Regions from separate parts of the Halopseudomonas litoralis genome, predicted to be linked through region 2. Evidence: predicted binding sites of a transcription regulator. Region 2 holds the regulator's gene; the other holds the start of a gene.
What was found. Region 2 encodes FliA, which starts transcription of late flagellar genes. Its sites were predicted from a motif close to CTAAAGTTTNNNNNNNNNNNGCCGNTAA; they were not measured.
Positions count from the first base shown of each region.

Region 1: BLU11_RS14855 (methyl-accepting chemotaxis protein) is a predicted target of FliA. The motif match lies at 2,344-2,371, and genes of this name have one in related genera.

Region 1 covers NZ_LT629748.1:3,098,121-3,103,974, forward strand. Annotated here, with positions in the region: gene BLU11_RS14840 (aminotransferase class V-fold PLP-dependent enzyme) at 1-506, shown strand, start outside; gene BLU11_RS14845 (VC0807 family protein) at 522-1,232, opposite strand; gene BLU11_RS14850 (calcium/sodium antiporter) at 1,322-2,302, opposite strand; gene BLU11_RS14855 (methyl-accepting chemotaxis protein) at 2,531-4,093, shown strand; partial or broken gene BLU11_RS14860 (methyl-accepting chemotaxis protein) at 4,178-5,854, shown strand, end outside.
Region 2 covers NZ_LT629748.1:876,085-881,938, forward strand. Annotated here, with positions in the region: gene flhF (flagellar biosynthesis protein FlhF) at 1-851, shown strand, start outside; gene fleN (flagellar synthesis regulator FleN) at 877-1,701, shown strand; gene BLU11_RS04340 (RNA polymerase sigma factor FliA) at 1,698-2,438, shown strand; gene BLU11_RS04345 (chemotaxis response regulator CheY) at 2,552-2,929, shown strand; gene BLU11_RS04350 (protein phosphatase CheZ) at 2,946-3,749, shown strand; gene BLU11_RS04355 (chemotaxis protein CheA) at 3,761-5,854, shown strand, end outside.

The DNA of each region.
Region 1 (5,854 bases), 1.8 Mb from region 2:
TGGTCATGTTCAGCCCGCTGGCACTGGAGCGTATCGAAAGCACCACCAGCAACAGCTTTGCCTGTGACCTGAAAAAGTGGCTGCAGATCATGCAGGCCTATGAAAATGGCGGTCATGCGTATCACGCCACCCTACCCACGGATGCACTGAAGAGCTTTCGCGACACCATGCTGGAAACCCGCGATTATGGTTTCGACAAGGTCAAGCAGGAGCAGTTGGCGCTGGGCCAGGCGGTGCGTGCACTGCTGCAGGAAAAAGGCTTTCACAGCGTCGCCGCCACAGGATTCGAAGCCCCCGGCGTGGTGGTCTGCTATACCACCGACGAGCGCATTCACAATGGCAGTGGCTTCATCAGCCAAGGGCTGCAGACAGCCAGCGGCGTACCGCTGATGTGCGACGAGCCAGCTGGTTTCAAGACCTTCCGTATCGGCCTGTTCGGATTGGACAAACTGCATGATCTGCAACGGACTGTGTCGCAGCTGGAACAGGCGCTGAAAGGGCTTTAAGCGCCCGTTCCAGCGCTACTTCTGCTGCGCGATGATCTCTTCCATCTTCAACCCGGTCAGACCATGGATGGTCCGCCACAGGTAGAACAGAATCGCCATCATCATGAGCATCGACGGAATGGCAATCATCGGGTAGCTGACCAGGGTCATACGGCCCAACTCGGCATTGAACGCCTCGGTGCCGGCCGGACTGACTACTATCCATTTGGCGACCATGTAGTTCATGAGCGATGAAAAAAAGAAGGTTCCAGCCAGAAAATAGGTGGCCTTCAACAACCGCTGCTCGAATATCTCACCCAACCCGCGTTCCTCCAGCCGTTCATCGACGCGCTGCACATTCAGCACCTTGTCGTTGTACAGCAGAGTGCGGATCAGCGGAAAACGCGTACGGGTGGAGAACAACACCGCCAGCCCAATGACACCGGGCACGGCGGCTTCCTTGACAGCCAGCCACTGCGGATCGAGCTCAAGCAGACCTATGCCACCCGTGAGAAAGACACTGATCACCCCGAGCACGGCGATGAAGTTGTATTTTCGATAACGGATCAGCTCGAACAATCCCCAACCCAGCGGGAATGCCAAGGCCAGGATCAGCGCCTTATGCGGCCCGAGGTGTGCCTCACCGCTGAATTTCATCAGTATCACCGACGGGAGGATGATGCTGACCAGCAGGTCGACCATGGGCCGCGGTTTGTGTTGCGGAGTATCGCGCAGAGCTTCGTTCATGATGTCGGAGTAATTCCCAAAGGCGTTGCACACATGATACACGCAGCGGTCGGCAGTTCAGTCCCGACCGACCAGTTGCATGCCCCCTCTCAGCCTGCCGCGTTCATCGCTGTCCACACCAGCAGCCCGGTATAACCACAGAAAGCCGCCAGCAGACCGGCGCCCTCCAACCGGTTGATGCGTCCCGGTCGGCCGCGCCAGGCGATACACATCAACAGCAATGCCACCGTCAGCCCCGCCATCAGTGCCCAGTCGCGGGTCAGTACTTCCGGAGCCACCTCCATCGGCCGAATGACAGCGGCAATACCGACCACCGCGAGCGTATTGAACAGGCCCGAGCCGATGATATTGCCCAACGCAAGATCATGCTCTTTCTTGCGGATGGCAGCCAGGGAGGATGCCAGCTCAGGCAGTGACGTACCCACCGCTACAATAGTCAGTCCGATGATAAGGTCACTCACGCCCAGATCGCTGGCGATGAAAACAGCTCCCCATACCAGCAGGCGGGAGCTGGCAACCAGCAGAACCAGCCCCAGCAGCAGCCATATCAAGGCGCGCCCGAGCGGCATGGTGTCGGCCAGATACTCCTTGCGAATTTCCTCGGATACCACCTCGTCACGGCTGCGCATGCCATCGCGGACGGACCAGGCCATAAGCAGCACAAAGACCACCAGCAGCACGATACCATCGGCGCGGCTGATCTCACCGTCGAAAACCTGCCAACCCGCCAGAGCAGTGATCCCCAGCAGAATCGGCATCTCCCGCCGAGCCACACGGGCGTGAGCAGTGATCGGACTGATCAATGCGACCAGGCCGATGATCAGCGCGATATTGGTGATATTCGAGCCCCAGGCATTGCCCAAGGCGATACCTGAGTTGCCTTGCAGTGATGACAGCACCGATACCGACAGCTCTGGTGCGGAGGTACCGAAACCGATGATCAGCATGCCAATCAGCAGTGGCGGCACACCACCATGCACGGCAGCGGCAGAGGCACCTTCAACGAACCGGTCGGCACTCCAGACCAGCAGAACCAGCCCGACAACAATGGCAACGAGTGCAAGCAGCATAATATCCAGTCCCGGAATCAATAGAATCGACAAGTATGAGTTAAAGTTTTTCCCACCGCCAGCCGATACAATTCCCGATTCCTATAAAAACCACATCTGCCTGCCGCTTTTTCAACAGCGGCGGACAGGCTGTCTTTTTCTCTTTTTCATTCGAGGTCCGTTTTGACGCTATTGAAGTCTTCTCTACGCGCGCAGAATCTGACACTGCTCATTGGCAGCCTGGTGCTGATGCTGGCCGTGGCGCTGGTCGGCGTACTCACCCTGGCTCAGGATCTGCGCAGCTATCGCCTGTTGATGGAAGGTCCACAGACCACTGCCAATCTGACCAATGAGACCAACCTGACTTTCAAGACCCAAGTGCAGGAATGGAAGAACGTGCTGCTGCGCGGCAGCAAACAGTCAGACCTTGATCGTTACTGGCAACAGTTCCAAGACAGCGAACAACACGTACAGTCCTTGTTGAGCCAGATCATCGAGCAGGAGCTGCCGCAGGTATTCCACGAGCGAGTGGTGTCGCTGCAAAAGGAGCACCGAGGGCTTGGCGAGAATTACCGCGACGGCCTGCAACGCTTCATGGCCGCCGGGCGCGATCCCGTGGCGGGCGACAATCTGGTGCGCGGCATCGATCGCGCAACCAGCGAACAACTGGAGCAACTGGTCGTAGAGATCAACCAGCATGTTGCCAGCGAAGTGCAGCACATCCGCACAGCGACCCTGCGAACCGTCTGGCTCTCGGTTCTGGTCATGGTCGGTGCTGCACTGCTGATCGGTGGCCTGGCCAGCTGGCTGATCAGCCGGCAGTTGGTCAACCCTATTACCCACCTGATCCGGCAGATAGAAAAACTGAGCCAGGGCCGCTTTGATGAACAGATCATCAGCAAACGTCAGGACGAGCTGGGCGTGCTGGCCCGGGCCGCTAACCAGCTGCGCAGCTTTCTAGCGGAAACCGCGGCGGGACTGAAACACACCACCGATGAACTCGACCGCGCCAGCGGCGGGCTGAATACCGTCGCCACCCGGATGACCCACGGCAGCCGTGAGCAATTCAGCCGCACCGACCAGGTCGCCACCGCGATGCAGGAAATGTCCGCCACGGCTGCTGAAGTGGCACGCTATGCCGCCGACGCATCCGGGGCAGCAGATGCCGCCGACACAAGCGCCCGTGACGGTCGCCAGGTGATGGCCGAGACCATCGATTCCATGCAGACGCTGCTACAGGAAATCCAGCATACCGCCGACGTCATCCAGCAGCTGGAAGGCGACAGCCGGCGGATCGGCAAGGTACTGGAGGTCATTCAGAGCATCGCCGACCAGACCAACCTGCTGGCCTTGAACGCCGCCATCGAAGCCGCCCGCGCCGGTGAGGCCGGACGCGGTTTCGCAGTAGTGGCCGATGAAGTGCGCACCCTGGCCCAACGTACCAGCGAATCGACGGCAGAAATCCAGAGCATCATCAATAGCGTACAGAATGGTGCAGAGGAAGCTGGCAAGGCCATCGTCGCGGGCAAGAACCGCAGCGACACCAGCATGCAGCAGGTCACCCTGGCCGGCGACAGCCTACAGCAGATCGCCATGGCCGTGGAATCCATCCGCGACATGAACCGCCAGATCGCCACCGCCGCCGAGGAGCAGACCAGCGTATCCGAGGATATTTCCCGCAACATCACCGAGATCACCGAAATCGCCGCGACCAATCAGCAGGACGTGGATCACACCGCACAAGCCAGCGCTACCCTGCATGAGCTATCGACCGAGCTCAATCGCCTGGCTGCCCGGCTGAAGCATGAATGAATAAGGCAACACCTGCCGTTCCCTGGCTTCACAAGAACAACAACCAGCTACCCACCAATACCCGTTACACCTGGAGAGAAATACATGAAAGGCTGGTTTGACAACCTCAGTGTCAACTTGAAGCTCGGCTTGGGCTTCGGCCTGGTTCTGCTGTTTACCTTACCCTGTCGCTGACTGCCTGGCAGAGTCTGGGCACATTGATTGAAGATGGAAAGCGAGCCGGCGATCTCGCCAGACTAGAGAATGCCTTGAGCAAGCTACGTATCACCCGCATGCAATATCTGGCGGCCAACGGTGACGAGGCCATAGCTTCCCAGGTCCAGGGTATGCTGGACGCTTTTGGTGCAGAACAACGGCGACTGGTAAACGAGCTGGCGCATGCAACGGACCGGGATATGGCCCAGCCATTGCCGGGAATCATCGACGACTATCAACGCTCGTTGAACAACATGCATGCCGCGTTCAACAGCCGCAATGCCGCCTTGCAGGAGATGAATCAGCAGGCTAGCCAGATGGTCGCCTCGCTCGATGAGCTTGAGCGTGCAGCGGCACAAAGCGAAGACCCTCTGTTGATTCAGGCTGCTGATGCGTTCAGCGACAGCTTCACCCAACTGCGCTTCAATATTCGCCTGGTCATGACCGAGGGCAGCGCCGAGGCTCAGCAAGCACTGGAGCGTGCCGTGGAAACCACCTCGGCAGCTATCGGGCGAATCGAGAGACAGCCTTTGGGCGGTCGACCAGGTGCGGTAAATCAGGCGAAGCAAATATTGGCAGCTTACCTGGCGCAACAGGAGCGTTTCGAGGCCGGCACCAGACAGATTGCCCAGGCGCGCAAGGAAAATGCCGTCCAGGGCGCCGACATCATGCGCATAACAGAGCAATTGAGACAGGCACAGTTGCAACGTGGCGATGAACAGGCAACAGCAACCCGCAGCCTGCAAGTCATCGTCACGCTCCTGGCCCTGTTGGTGGGCAGTGTGAGTGCTGTGCTGATCACCCGGCAAATCACCCGCCCCCTCAACGACACGCTTCAGTCCTTGCAGCGCATCGCTGACGGCGACTTGGCTCAAAGCCCGCCAGTCACTCGCCGCGACGAGTTCGGCGCTTTGCAGCTGGGCGTGCAAAGTATGGCTGATAATCTGCGTGAGCTGATTGGTGGCATTCGCGACAGCGTGACGCAGATCGCCAGTGCCGCCGAGGAGCTGTCAGCGGTGACCGAGCAAACCCGAGTCGGCGTCAACAGCCAGAAAGAGGAAACCGATCAGGTCGCCACCGCTATGCAGGAAATGTCCGCCACTGTGCATGAGGTGGCGCGTAATGCCGAACAGGCATCCCAAGCTGCAACCGGTGCCGACGGAGAAGCACGCAATGGTGACAAGGTAGTGAACGAGGCCATCAGCCAGATCGAACGTCTCGCCGAAGAAGTCGCCCGTTCGACCGAAGCCATGGAATTACTGAAACAGGAAAGCAGCAAGATCGGCACCGTCATGGACGTGATCAAGACAGTCGCCGATCAGACCAACCTGCTGGCCTTGAACGCCGCCATCGAAGCAGCCCGCGCGGGCGAAGCCGGACGCGGCTTTGCCGTCGTTGCTGATGAAGTGCGCTCACTGGCGCAACGCACACAGCAGTCCACCGAGGAAATCGAGGCACTGGTGGCTGCCGTGCACAGCGGCACCCAGCAGGTAGCCAGCCGGCTGACCAGCAGCCATGCGCTGGCTGGCAGCAGTGTCGAACTGACCCGCACAGCGGGTACGGCGC
Region 2 (5,854 bases):
AGGTCAATCAGCATCAGCCGCGACAGGCCAGCCTGTGGCGCCGGTTGGTGCACCTGGGGCTGCCCCCGGAGTTATGCAAGGAATTGTTGGCCAAGGTGGTCGATGTGACCGACGTGCGCCAGGCCTGGCGCCTGTTGCTGGCACATCTGGCCCAGGGTGTTCCGGCCATGCGTGAAGAGCTGATCGATCAGGGTGGCGTGATTGCGCTGGTCGGACCGACCGGTGCCGGCAAGACCACCACGCTGGGCAAGCTGGCGGCGCGCTATGTCCTCAAACACGGCAGCCAGAGCGTGGCGCTGGTGACCATGGATACCTATCGCATCGGCGCCCATGAGCAGTTGCGCACCCTGGGCCGCATACTCAACGTACCGGTACGAGTGGTGGATGAACAGAACAGTCTGAATGATGTGCTGGAGGAGTTCGGCAACAAGCGTCTGGTGTTGGTGGACACGGCCGGGCTGCAGGCGCAGGATCCGCAATTGCGCGGGCAGCTCAGCGAGTTGGCAACACAAGGCTCGCGTATCAGCACCTTGTTGGTATTGGCGGCCACCAGCCAATATCGTGTGCTCAAGGCGGCATGGCACAATTACCGCTGCTGCAACCCGGTGGGTTGCATTCTGACCAAGGTGGACGAGGCAGCTACGCTGGGCGAAGCACTGGGGCTGGCTATGGAGCAACGTCTCCCGGTAGCCTATGTAGCTGATGGCCAGCGTATACCCGATGACCTGTCCCGCGGTGTCGGGCACCAACTGGTCAGCCGCGCCGTAGGTCTGGCAGGTAATGAGATGGCAGCTGACCAGACCATGGCCGACGTTTTTGCCGGTATACTCCATAGCCAGCGCGCAAGTTAACGATTTGATAAAGGCGACAGCATAGATGGGCAATCATCCGGTTCAGGTAATCGCAGTTACCGGCGGCAAGGGCGGAGTGGGCAAGACCAATGTGTCTGTCAATCTGGCCCTGGCGCTGGCCGATCTCGGGCGTCGCGTGGTGTTGATGGATGCGGACCTGGGGCTGGCCAATGTCGATGTGCAGCTGGGATTGCGACCCAAGGCGACCTTGGCCGATGTGCTGGCGGGCAACTGCGACCTGCGCGAAGTGTTGATCAACGGGCCGGGCGGCATCCGCATCGTGCCCGCCGCCTCGGGTGCCGCAGAAATGGTCAATCTGGGGCCGCGTGAGCATGCCGGGCTGATCCAGGCGTTCAGTGACATAGGCGATGAAATGGACGTGCTGATCGTCGATACCGCTGCCGGTATTGGTGATTCGGTAGTCAGTTTCGTGCGCGCAGCTCAGGAGGTGATCGTGGTGGTGTGTGATGAACCCACCTCCATCACCGATGCCTATGCCTTGATCAAGCTGCTCAACCGCGACCATGGCGTCACCCGTTTCAGGGTGTTGGCGAACATGGTTCACACCCCGCAGGAAGGCCATAACGTTTTCAACAAGCTGCTGCAGGTGACTGATCGCTTCCTGGAAGTGGCTCTGCAGTATGTTGGCGCCGTGCCCTACGATGAGTCCATCCGCAAGGCCGCGCAGAAGCAACGCGGGGTCTACGATGCCTTTCCGCGGAGCAAGGCCTCGCTGGCCATCCGCGGCATCGCCCGCAAGGTCGATGCCTGGCCACTGCCTTCCAGCCCGCGTGGGCATCTGGAATTTTTTGTGGAGCGCCTGGTGCAGCGGACCGGAATACCGTCATGAGCAGGGGGGCAGGAGGCGGTGTCAATATGTACGCGCGCACCATGGGCGCTGCCACCGAGCAGGACCGTCTGGTGCAGCAGTACGCACCGCTGGTCAAGCGTATTGCTTTCCATATGCTCGCCCGCCTGCCCGCCAGTGTGCAGGTGGATGACCTGATTCAGGCCGGAATGCTCGGTCTGCTGGAAGCCTCCCGCAAGTTCGATCACGGCAAGGGTGCCAGTTTCGAGACCTATGCCGGCATCCGCATTCGCGGCGCCATGCTGGATGATGTGCGCAAGGGCGATTGGGCCCCCCGCTCGGTCCATCGCAATACCCGTCTGGTCAGTAGTGCGATCCGCGCCGTTGAGACGAAAGTTGGACGTGACGCTAAAGATCACGAGGTTGCGGCCGAATTGGATATGAGCCTCGAAGATTATTACGCGATTCTCAACGACACGGCCGGCAGCAAGCTGTTCAGTTTTGAAGATCTGCTCGAAGCCGGCGCGCCGACCGAGGTTGGCGCCGACCATGAGCCCTTCGATGGAGTGGAGGACGAACGCTTTCGCAAGGCATTGGCCGAGGCGATAGACAAGCTGCCCGAACGCGAGCGGCTGGTGCTGTCGTTGTATTACGACGAGGAGTTGAACCTCAAGGAGATCGGCGCGGTGCTCGGCGTGAGCGAGTCCAGGGTCAGTCAGTTGCACAGTCAGTGCGCAGCGCGTCTGCGCGGGCGTATGGCCGACTGGCGCGACGGCTGAATCAGCGCTCACAGCATCTGGCTGGTCAGTGACAACAGTTTCGCGAAGTGTATGGGGCACAGACCCTCGCTGCACTTCTTCTGGTTTGTATGGAGGTCGACTTGGACAAGAACATGAAAATTCTCATCGTCGATGATTTTTCGACGATGCGACGCATTATCAAGAATCTGTTGCGTGATCTCGGTTTCACCAATACCGCTGAAGCAGACGATGGCACCACCGCGTTGCCGATGCTGCAAAGCGGTAATTTCGATTTTCTGGTGACCGACTGGAATATGCCCGGTATGAGCGGCATCGATCTGCTGCGTGCGGTGCGTGCGGACGAGCGCCTGAAGCACCTGCCGGTGTTGATGGTGACGGCTGAAGCCAAGCGCGACCAGATCATCGAAGCGGCTCAGGCTGGAGTCAACGGCTATGTAGTCAAGCCATTCACGGCGCAGGCACTCAAGGAAAAAATCGAAAAGGTTTTTGAGCGGGTCGAGGCCAGATGAATTCCGGGGGCAAGTTATGGCACTGAGCAGTAATCCCGGCCAGACGATCGCCGATGAGTTCGAGCATTCCCTTAAAAGCAATGCCCGGAAACTGGTGGATCACCTCGAAGAGGGTGATTACCGAGAGGCAGTACTGGTCATACACGAGATCAACCAGGCGCGCGATCGCGGCCTGTATTACGAGGTCGGCAAGCTTACTCGCGCACTGCACAACTCGATTGTCAATTTCCAGATCGACACTGTGCGTACGCTCGATAGCGAAGCTGAAGCCGCGGAAGCATCGAAGATTTCCGACGCCTCTGATCGTCTCGACTACGTGGTCAGGCTGACGGACAAGGCTGCCAATCGGACCATGGATCTGGTCGAGAGCAGTGCGCCCGTGATATCGGCGCTCGGCAGGGAAGCGACGACTCTGCGGGCTGAATGGGCACGATTGCAGCGGCGGGAAATGAGCGCGGCGGAATTCCGCGAGCTGTCACGCAACATTCTGGCGTTTCTCGAGCGCAGCGAACAGCACAGCGGTGAAGTGTCGGCGAATCTGAACGATATTCTCATGGCTCAGGACTACCAGGATCTCACGGGGCAGGTGATCAAGCGTGTCATCACGCTGGTGCATGATGTCGAGGAAAGCCTGTTGAATCTGGTGCGCATGGCGGGTCACGTCGATCGGATCGCCGGTATTCAGCACAACCTGGCTGGACTGGATGAAAGAAGATCATCGCACCAGGGTGAAGGTCCGCAGATTCATGCCGATAAAAGGGATGACGTGGTATCGGGACAGGATGAGGTCGACGACCTGCTGTCCAGCCTTGGGTTCTGAGGGAGTATTAAATGAGCTTTGATGCAGATGAAGAGATTCTCCAGGACTTTCTGGTAGAAGCTGGGGAAATTCTCGAGTTGTTGTCGGAACAGCTGGTCGAGCTGGAAAACCGCCCCGGCGATACCGATCTGCTCAATGCCATTTTTCGTGGCTTTCATACGGTCAAAGGTGGGGCCGGCTTCCTGCAACTGGATGCGCTGGTTGATTGTTGCCACATCGCTGAGAATGTCTTCGACATTCTGCGCAAGGGTGAACGGCAGGTCGATGCCGAGCTGATGGATGTAGTACTGCAGGCGCTGGACACCATCAACAGCATGTTCGCTCAGGTACGCGAAGGCGAGGTGCTGACGCCTGCCGAGCCGCAACTGCTGGCTGGTCTGTCCGCGCTGGCCCAGCCTGCAGCAGCAGATATCGCTGCGCCAATTGAAGAGCCCGCACCCGCTTCCGTGGAGCAGCGGGTTGCTGAACAAGCTGACGCCGGTGATATCACAGACGATGAGTTCGAGCTGTTGCTTGACGCTCTGCATGTCAAGCCGGAAGAAGATACAGCGCCCGAAGTGCCTGCCGCCGCCAGTGATGACATCACCGATGACGAGTTCGAAGCGCTGCTCGACCAGCTGCATGGCACTGGCAAGGGGCCGGGTGCCGTCGCGCTGGAGCCTTCCGTGCCTGACGCCCCAGCGTCTCAAACCGATAGTTCTTCGGCGCCGGCAACGGATGTCATTACCGATGATGAGTTCGAAGCGTTGCTGGACCAGTTGCATGGCCCAGGCAAGGGGCCGGGCATCGCTGCTGATCTGACACCCGCTGCGTCTTTGGAGCGTGTCGAACCTGCAAAAATCGCCGTGAGTTCACCGGAGCCGGTGGCCAAGTCTGCTGCCGTGGCTGCTTCCAAGACCCCGGTACGAGCAGAAAAAAAGGCCGAGTCGAGCGCTGATGCGCCCGCCGCGGAGACCACGGTGCGTGTCGATACCGCGCGTCTCGATGAAATCATGAACATGGTCGGTGAGCTGGTATTGGTGCGTAACCGGCTGATGCGCCTGGGTGTTGGCAGCGAGGACGAAGAACTGGCCAAGGCGGTTGGCAATCTGGATGTGGTTACCGCCGATCTGCAGGCCTCGGTGATGAAAACCCGCATGCAGCCGATCAAGAAGGTGTTCGGTCGGTTCCCGCGGGTGGTGCGCGATTTGTCGCGCAGCCTGAAAAAGGAAATCACACTGGAGCTGATCGGCGAAGACACCGATCTGGACAAGAATCTGGTCGAGGCGCTGGCTGATCCTCTGGTGCATCTGGTGCGCAACTCGGTTGACCATGGCATCGAAATGCCTGACGAACGTGAAGCTGCGGGCAAGTCGCGTGTTGGTCAGATGGTCCTCGCTGCGCGCCAGGAAGGTGATCACATTCTGTTGACCATTACCGATGACGGTCGCGGCATGGATCCTGAAGTTCTGCGCGCCAAGGCGGTGGAAAAGGGCATGATGGATCGCGACGCCGCCGAGCGTTTGAGCGAGAGTGAATGCTTCAACCTGATTCTCGCGGCGGGCTTCTCGACCAAGACCGAGGTGTCCGACGTATCCGGGCGCGGCGTCGGTATGGACGTGGTCCGCACCCGCATTTCCCAACTCAATGGCAGCATTGCCATTGAGTCGACCAAGGGCAAGGGCACTCAGATCGCGATCAAGGTGCCGCTGACCCTGGCCATCATGCCGACGCTGATGGTGATGCTGAATAATCAGGCGTTCGCCCTGCCGCTGGTCAGCGTCAATGAGATCTACAGTCTCGATCTGTCACGTACCAACGTGGTCGACGGGCAGGAAGTGATTCTGGTGCGTGACAAGGCGCTGCCGCTGTTCTGGCTCAAACGCTGGCTGATGCCGGGGGCCGAGCAGAGTGCTGACCGCTCCGCTGCCAGTGTGGTGATCGTATCGGTCGGTACCCAGCGGGTAGGTTTCGTGGTCGACCAACTGGTAGGCCAGGAGGAAGTGGTCATCAAGCCGCTGGGACGCATGCTGCACGGTACGGCCGGCATGGCGGGTGCGACTATCACCGGTGACGGGCGGATAGCGCTGATTCTGGACATTCCCGGCCTGCTCAAGCGCTATGCG